One region of the Erysipelothrix rhusiopathiae genome, then DNA from elsewhere that is predicted to be linked to it. Evidence: predicted binding sites of a transcription regulator. Region 1 holds the regulator's gene; the other holds the start of a gene.
The links. Region 1 encodes HrcA, which represses chaperone genes, less so after heat shock. Its sites were predicted from a motif close to TTTTAGCACTNNNNNNNNNNNAGTGCTAAAA; they were not measured.
Positions count from the first base shown of each region.

Region 2: htpG (molecular chaperone HtpG) is a predicted target of HrcA. The motif match lies at 2,292-2,322, and genes of this name have one in related genera.

Region 1 covers NZ_LR134439.1:1,288,839-1,293,437, reverse strand. Annotated here, with positions in the region: gene dnaK (molecular chaperone DnaK) at 1-1,020, opposite strand, end outside; gene grpE (nucleotide exchange factor GrpE) at 1,034-1,606, opposite strand; gene hrcA (heat-inducible transcriptional repressor HrcA) at 1,590-2,621, opposite strand; gene rsmD (16S rRNA (guanine(966)-N(2))-methyltransferase RsmD) at 2,724-3,269, opposite strand; gene EL194_RS06295 (FtsW/RodA/SpoVE family cell cycle protein) at 3,269-4,525, opposite strand.
Region 2 covers NZ_LR134439.1:222,827-227,425, reverse strand. Annotated here, with positions in the region: gene EL194_RS01105 (3'-5' exonuclease) at 1-308, opposite strand, end outside; gene htpG (molecular chaperone HtpG) at 426-2,282, opposite strand; gene EL194_RS01095 (ClC family H(+)/Cl(-) exchange transporter) at 2,414-3,970, opposite strand; gene EL194_RS01090 (hypothetical protein) at 4,066-4,599, opposite strand, start outside.

The DNA of each region.
Region 1 (4,599 bases):
AACTTCATCAGGGTTTACAGATTTATTAGGTTCTTTTCCTAATTCATTTTTAACTGCTTCAACAACTGCAGGAATACGTGTTGATCCACCAACAAGTAATACTTGATGAATATCATTTTTTGTAAGTCCAGCATCTTTTAATGCTTGACGAACTGGAACCATTGTACGTTCAACAAGGCTCTTTGTCATTTCTTCAAATTTAGCACGTGATAATGTTGTTTCCAAGTGTAATGGACCATTTTCACCTGCTGAGATAAATGGTAATGAAATTGAAGCATTTACAGTTGAAGATAAATCTTTTTTCGCTTTTTCTGCTGCTTCTTTTAGACGTTGCATTGCCATCTTGTCGGATGATAAATCAATTCCGTTTTCTTTTTTGAAAATATCTACTAAATAATCAACAACAATGTGGTCAAAATCATCTCCACCTAATTTGTTGTCACCAGCTGTTGATAATACTTCAAAAGTACCATCTGCTAATTCAAGAATCGAAACGTCAAATGTACCACCACCAAGGTCAAATACAAGAACTTTTTCTTCTTTATCTGTCTTATCAATTCCAAATGCAAGCGCAGCTGCAGTTGGTTCGTTAATAATACGTTCTACTTCTAATCCAGCAATCTTACCAGCATCTTTTGTAGCTTGACGTTGTGCATCATTAAAGTATGCAGGAACTGTGATTACAGCTTTTGTAACTTTTTCACCGAGGTAATCTTCTGCATAGCTCTTCATATAACCTAAGATCATTGCTGAGATTTCTTCTGGTGTATAATCTTTGCCTTCAAGTGTAACTTTTTCGCCTGTACCAATTAAACGTTTAACAGATACTGCTGAGTTAGGGTTTGTAACAACTTGACGCTTTGCAGCATCCCCAACAATACGTTCACCATTTTTAAAACTTACAACAGAAGGTGTTGTACGATTTCCTTCTGGGTTTGTAATTACTTTTGCTTCTCCACCGTCCATTACGGAAACAGCTGAGTTTGTTGTTCCTAAATCAATACCAATAACTTTACTCATAATATATATCCTCCTATAGACTCACTTTTACTAAACTCGCACGTAGAATGCGATCTTTTAACATATATCCTTTTTGGAATTCTTCAATCACGATATTGGATTCTACTCCCTCTTTTTCCTCAGTCATCATCGCTTGATGAATATTTGGATCAAAAGGTTGATTTAATGCATTAATCGGTTCCACACCTTCCGCTTTAAGGGATGCCATCAATTGATCATAAATCATTTGTACACCTTCTCTTAACGCTTCATCCGTTGTCTCTTGTTTTAATGCACGCTCCAAATTATCTAACACAGGCAATACATCTGCCGCAAAACCTTGAATTCGGTATTTACGCAGTTGATCATGCTCACGTTGCAGACGTTTTTTTAAGTTTTCTGTATCTGCTAACATTTTAAAATAGTCGTTTTTTAACGTTTCAATTTCTTTTCGTAAGGCTTCATTCTCATCAATTGCTTCATCTGTTTCAGAAGCCTCGTTCTCTGAGTTTGAAGTTTCAAGTTCTTCGCTGTCTGTTGCTTCAACTTCTTGTTCTAATTGAACTTCTTCGTTGAATTCTTCAGCGGTTTTATTCATCTTGCTCATCATTGCCACCTTTCCCATACACCGTTTCGATCATCTCCGAAACATAATCCATTAACGAGACAACGCGACTGTATTCCATTCGGCTTGGTCCCACAATCATTAACTTATGTTCATGATTATCGAGTAGATTAAACGAACTGGATACAACGGCCATATCATCAACCCAAACAATTTCACTTTGATCGCCTTTTTTAAGACTTAGGTGATTTTGTCCTGTGGATAAGTTACGCCACATTTCACTGTTTTCGAGCATATCCATCATTTCACGAAGTTTCTCTATGTTTGAGAATTCTGGCTGGTATAACATATTGCGTTCACCACTTAAATAGACTTCGTCCTGAGCAAATTTAACAAATGCTCCCACAAACGCCTCAAAGAGTACCTCATACTTTTCGATCCGTTTCGATAAGATGGGTCTTAAACTCTCCATTTTATCTACAACTTCCGATAGTGCTGTACCTTTTAATCGTTCATTTAATATTGAAGTACACGCCTCGAGGTCATTCACATCCACTTTACTATCAAAATTAAAGATTCGATGCTCCGCATGCCCTGATTCTGTTACGAACACGGCCATTGCATTAAATTCACTCAATGGAATTAACTGGACACTTTTCAGTGTTTCATTCATTGCACTGGGCCCTAATACAACCGTAGTGAGATTCGTCATTTGCGATAAGATATCACAGCTTTGACGAATTGCTTCATCAATACCGAGTCGTCGATCGGAGAAGATTTGTGCAATTGCGGTTTCAATACCGTAATTCTCTTCTTCATCCATAAGGTGTTCTACATAGAATCGATACCCCTTTGTTGAAGGGATACGTCCACTGGACGTATGTGTCTTTTCCAGTAGTCCTATTTTTTCTAAATCTGACATCTCATTTCGTATTGTCGCAGACGAGTATGATAAGTTATATTTATCGATTAACGTCTTTGAACCCACAGGTTCAGCTGTGTTAATAAATTCTTTAACAATCGCCTTAAATATTTCTATTTTTCGTGGCGTCAACATATTAATCTCGCCTCCTAAACACTCTATTCTTTGTGTCTAGTATTATTCTACACCACGAGTTTAGCACTGTCAACCTTTAAGTGCTAAAAAATAAAAAAGGACTTATTTGTCCTTTTTGTAGTATCGTACTTTACTAATTCCATAATCTTTAACACAATCTAACGAATAACCATCAATCTCATCAGGTAAGTCGTAATTTTTATCCGTCTCACAAATTATCAACCCACCATCTACGACCAAATCACGCTTGATTATCAACTTTATGATTTCAAGTGTTTGCGCGTAGCGATAAGGTGGATCAAGGAAAACAAATTCAAAGGAACCGGATACCGTTTCCAATAACTTCATCGAATCACCTTTTTTGAGTTGAATGCGCGATTCAAGACCAAATGTTTTTGTATTATCCTGGATAACACTAAAAGCTCGTACATCTTTTTCAAAAACTACTGCGCGCTCGATACCGCGACTAATTGATTCAATTGCCATCGCACCCGATCCACCAAATACATCTAACATTGCCCCTTCATTAAAGAAAGGTCCAATTCGATTAAAAATTGCGGCACGAACCTTATCCGTTGTAGGCCGTGTCGTATCTCCTTTTAATGTTTTGATGGGTCTTGATCCAAATCTTCCTGCTACAACTCTCATTACACTACCTCTGTTAACCGTTTTAAATTTTCTTTACGTTTTGTTTCTTCTTGTTTAATCCGTAATTGGTCTTTACGTTTTACATTAATAATACCCATTTCATATCGGGAAATTACATTTTGTGTTAGACCAATGGCAATCATGATTGCCATACGACTGGATCCCCCCTTAGAAATAAAGAGAAGCGGTACTCCTGTTAGAGGAATCAGTGCCGTAATACCTCCTATATTAAAGATAAAGTGAATCATAATATAAGCAACAGTCCCCATTAAAATAACTTTATCGGATTCTTTTTTAACTTTAAATGAATATTTAACCAGTTGGAATAGCATCGTTCCATATCCAATTAGAATCACCGAGAACCCAATCATCCCCAATTCTTCAATTGTTATAGCAAGAATAAAATCCGTATGAGCTTCTGGAAGATAACCATATTTGATTAAACTATTCCCATAACCCATTCCAAAAAGACCACCTTTAAACATCGCAACCATTCCATTAAAGATTTGATATCCACTTCCATAACGATCCAAGAATGGATTCGAGGATGTTTTAAATCGTCCAATCATATAAGGCGGAATGTTTAATTTTTCAATGAGACTAATTCCGAACGAAGAATCCAGAAAGATCAGTCCTATGATTCCTACACCTGCAAGAATAAACATTACTTTTTGTAATCGTGTTAGTTTGTCATGTGATGGTATTAAAACACAGATATATGCAACACCAATAATAACAACCGCTGACCCAAGGTCATGCTGCGCTTTCACAACAAATACGAAAATCGCAAGAATAATAAAGAATGGCTTTTTAACCATATCAAATGTGCTAGCACTTGTTCGTTTATTACGATCTGCAAGAAATGTTGCGATCGTAAGGATTCCAAAAATCTTAGCAAACTCACTAGGTTGTATGGTCATTACTTTAAGATTAATCCAAGCTTTCGCTCCATTAATTGCAGGGAAAACAAGCGTAATTCCCAACATACCAACCATTAAAAGTAATATTTTCGCATAATTTTTTCTAAAATAATTAAGTGAAAATCTTCGAGCGACCATAACCATCATAATATAGGATACAATCACAAAAACGAGCTCCTTAACCCCAACCAAGACTAGTGACTTCGGCGTACTTCCGGATGTCATGCTTCCTGAGATAACCATAAGGACCCCAAAGATATTTAATATTAATGCTGCTGCATGGATTGGGCGGTTATAGCCCATTGGCATTTTAAGTGATATTTTTCTTTTCTTCATGGCTTTATTCTATCATAGATATAATGAAAAATAAGCGAAAGCCTTTCAAAAAGAGTAAAAATACGATAAACTAT
Region 2 (4,599 bases), 700 kb from region 1:
AACATGACATTATGACCCAAAATAACATCCGTCCCAATAAAATCAACGAATTGCTTAATAACCTGATCAATTTTAGGTGCATCCGAAACCATCTCTTCGGTAATTCCCGTAAGTTCTACCACGAAAGGAAGAATTGAGTTATCTGGTTTCACCAACGTGGAAAATGCATCGACCTGTTTATAGTTTCGATACTTTATGGCACTCAATTCCGTTATGTCTTCAAACTTATTACTACGTCCAGTTGTTTCTAAATCAATTACCGTGAAATTAGGAACAAATTTCAGTAGATTTTCTCCTACACTTCGCATTACAAATCCTCTTTTTCTAAACCTATTGTAGCACAATCAGTCTTAAACCACAGAATTTTATTATTCTCACTATAAGCGAAACCCCTTCATTAAACATAAAGGGGTTTTGTAAAACAATTATTTTGTGGATGCAACCATTAAGTCCGCAACACGTTTCGAGAATGTTACAGGGTCTTTGATTGGAAGTCCTTCGATCAGACATGCTTGATCGTATAAGATTGTCGCAAAATCACCGAGTTCATTTGGCTTCTCTTGATGTACTCGTTCCAATGCTTCAAGTAATGGATGATCCGGGTTGATTTCTAAGATCCGTTTAGCTTTCACACGTTCACCTTGATCAGGAATTGCGTTTAACACTTTTTCCATCTCAAATGAAACACCCTCTTCACTTACAAGACACACTGGATGGTTTACAAGTCGTGTAGACAATGTTACATCATCGACTTCATCTTTCAATGTTTCTTTCAATGCTTCAATCAAATCTTTATGACTTTCTTTTTTCGCTTCAATTGATTTTTTAGTTTCTTCATCAACAAGATCCAAGTCACCTTGGTTAATTGATTTAAAAGTTTTTCCTTCATACTCTCTCAACATTTGAATTGCGAATTCATCAATCTCATCTGTGAAATAAAGTACTTCGTATCCTTTAGAAACAACGAATTCTGTTTGCGGTAGGTGAGCACATTTCGTCACATTTTCGCCTGATACATAATAAATTTCTTCTTGGTCATCTTTCATACGTTCCATATATTCTTTGAATGATACAAGTTCATCCCCGTGTGAGCTCTTATAAAGAACAAGATCTTTTAAAGCATCACTCTTCGATCCATATGAAGTATAGATTCCATATTTAATGGATAGTCCAAAATTATTCCAAAACGATTCATATGCCTCACGATCGTTTTTCATCATCAGTTCTAATTCGCTTTTAATTTTTCGTTCGATACGTTTTGAAATCGCAGCAAGTTGACGATCATGTTGTAAAATTTCACGAGATATATTTAGATTTAAATCTGGTGAATCCACCAAACCGCGCACAAATCTAAATTCTTCTGGAATCAATGATTTATTATGATCCATAATGAATACACCACGACTGTAAAGTTGGAGTCCAGGTTCAAAATTTTGAGAATAGAAATCCATTGGTACATGTTTAGGGATAAACAATAATGCATCAAAAGAAGGGTTTCCTTCAACTTTCATTTGAATCGTTTTAAATGGATCATCGTAATCATGGAATTTATCTCTGTAGAATTGATTCAATGCTTCCTCAGTAACATCATTTTTAGAACGCTTCCAAATTGGAATCATTGAGTTTAAGACTTCAACTTCGCCTTCAACCTTCATTTCTATCGGATAACGAATATAATCAGAATACGTTTTGATTAGATTTTTAATCGTGTATTCGTCAATAAAACGCTCATAGAATTCGTCATCTGTATTGTCTTTAATCTTACAAATGATTGTAGAACCGTGTTTTTCACGCTCTGCTTCTTCAATCTTAAATCCGTCTAAACCATCAGAGCTAAACTTATATGCTTGTTCTTCACCATAAGCTTTGGAGATAACATCCACGTGATCACTTACCATGAATGCCGAATAAAATCCGACACCAAATTGACCAATAACATCAACTGCGTCATTGCCTTCTTCAAGTGCCTTTTTAAAAGCATGCGAATCACTTTTCGCAATAGTACCGAGATATGTTTCAAGTTCTTTTTCTGTCATACCGATACCATAGTCATGAATGGTTAAGGTGCGGTTTTCCTCATCCAGTTCAATTTCAATTTTCAAATCTTCTTTATTAATTTCAATCGACGTATCTTGTAAAGATTTGTAATACAGTTTATCTTCCGCATCACTCGCATTTGAAACTAATTCTCTTAAGAATATCTCCTTATTCGTATAGATAGAATTAATCATTAAGTCTAGTAGCCTTTTTGATTCAGCTTTAAATTGTTTTGTTCGAGCCATTCTATTCCTCCTTAGCACTCATATACCTTAAGTGCTAATATCATATCGCATTCTCGTATTTTGTCAACGGGTTTAAGAATTTTTTCAGTTCTTAATTTGCATTACTAAATATGTCCACAAAAAAACCAGTCCTAAACTGGTTTTTTTGTGGACACTTGGTCTAAAAGTTGATTACGAACTTCTACACTTGAACTTATGTCCGTTAAAATTTTTAACGTATCTCCTGCTAGAATTATTGTATCTCCATGTGGAATCAATTCGTGATCTCCACGTCCAAGTCCTGCTAATAAACAGGACTTTGGCCAATAAACATCTCGCACCATGCACCCGTCAAGTGCACTTTCTACATGAACACAAATCTCAATGATTTCTTTTTCACCGGTGATATTGGGTGCACGTTCCCCTGCAAGCCGCTCTAACATTGCCTCATATACAGGTTCTCCACCACATAAATCAGAAACAACATAAGCAACCAAAGATACCACCGCAATCGGCATTAGTTGGTCAAAATTACCAACCATTTCTGTAATCAGTACGATTGCAGTGAGAGGGGCTTTCCCAATCGCAGTGAAATAACCCGCCATCGCAATCACAATAAATGATTTCAAAAATTTGGGATCTAAGCCAAACTGAGAAATCAAAAAAGAACCGTAAATCGCTCCCAAAAGTGCACCGAGTGAAAGGATGGGTAGAAAGATTCCTCCAGGAAGACCCGATCCATACGAAACCATTGAGAAAATATATCTAAGCACAAAAATTGAAATAAGTACGGAAAGTCCAAATGGATTTTCCACAAGAATATGAATAATATCACTACCACCACCAATTAAGTGTGGATAAAAGAATCCAATTGGAATAACGAGAATAAAAGGAATCACACCATAAAAATGTGCTGGAACTTTTTTAATTTTACTGTAAACAGTAGGTATCCAAAGCACTGTTTTTTGGTAAATAAATCCAGTAACTCCTAAAATCAGACCCAATACAATTATAAATCCATAATGCTTCAAGTCAAACGTTTGTAGATGACCAAAAGATAAAATTGGACTGAGTCCAAAGAAGTATAGCGAAATGAAATTCGCAGTCGTCGTTGCTGCCAGGGTTGTTAAAAGTACAAGCGGCGAAAAATTATGATGAACCTCTTCCAAAACAAAGAGAAGCCCCGCCACTGGAGCATTGAACGCAGCCGCAAGACCCGCACCCGCACCACTTGAAACTAAAACTTTTTCAGACATTGTGTTTCCCTTAAAGCCTTGATTAACACCTTGTCCTACTGCAGCCCCCAACTGAATCGAAGGTCCTTCTCGTCCTAAAAAGAGCCCTGAACCAATCGATAAGATCCCGGCAATACCTTTTCTTAAAATAATCGAGAGCCAATTCATATGCATGACTCCTAACATCTGTCCTTCAATTTGTGGAATACCGCTCCCTTTAATCATGGGGTCTTTTTTAATAATCAAACCAATTCCAATTGCAAGCACAATTGATGCGAATACCCAGAGAAAAATCCACTGTGGATTAATACGTAACAGTGCGTAAGCCAGTTTCACATAACCCAATAATTCTTCGATCAAATAGCGAAACAGACTCACAATCAGTCCCGAAAAAACACCTACGATGATGCCTTTTCCAATAAATGCCAGACGTGTTTTATCAAAATAACTTAAAATCTCTTCTTTTCTTTTCAAATCGACAACTCCCAACTTTTCATCATTATCATACGCTTATGAGGTTTTACTGACAAGAATAAAACAAAAAAAATAGATACAAAATCGTATCTATTTTACTGAATCGGTTTTCGATAATTAGTTATTTCAATATATTCCATGCGTCCTGAATCAACATCAAACTTGAAAGTACTCTTAGCTTTTTTATTGTGCTCAAATGTTATGTTTTTAAATCGGGCATTCTCATCTTCCTTAAATTCACCTAATTGCTCAATGATTTGTTCTTTAGGTGTATCAAATGAAATCCCTTCATGCACAACAATATCAACCGGATCATCGTAATAGGACTCGCGATTCTCTGCACTTATTGATGCAACAAGCGTTTCTTCTAAAAGTTTTTCCTCATCTGCGGCATTGAAAAATGCAATCCAAATAATATTACGATCTTTACGTAAAGCATATCCGTCTGTATAACTATTGGAAGCAAGTGTTATGGAATCAATATCTGTAGTTGGCTCCCAACCATCTTCAAATAACGTTTGATAAGATACAGGAAGTTGATAATCTTTACCTCCTAATTTAAACACAATGGTTTCAAAGGTATTCACGGGTGGTTTAATGACTTCAGGTTCTTCTGGAGTCTTTGCACA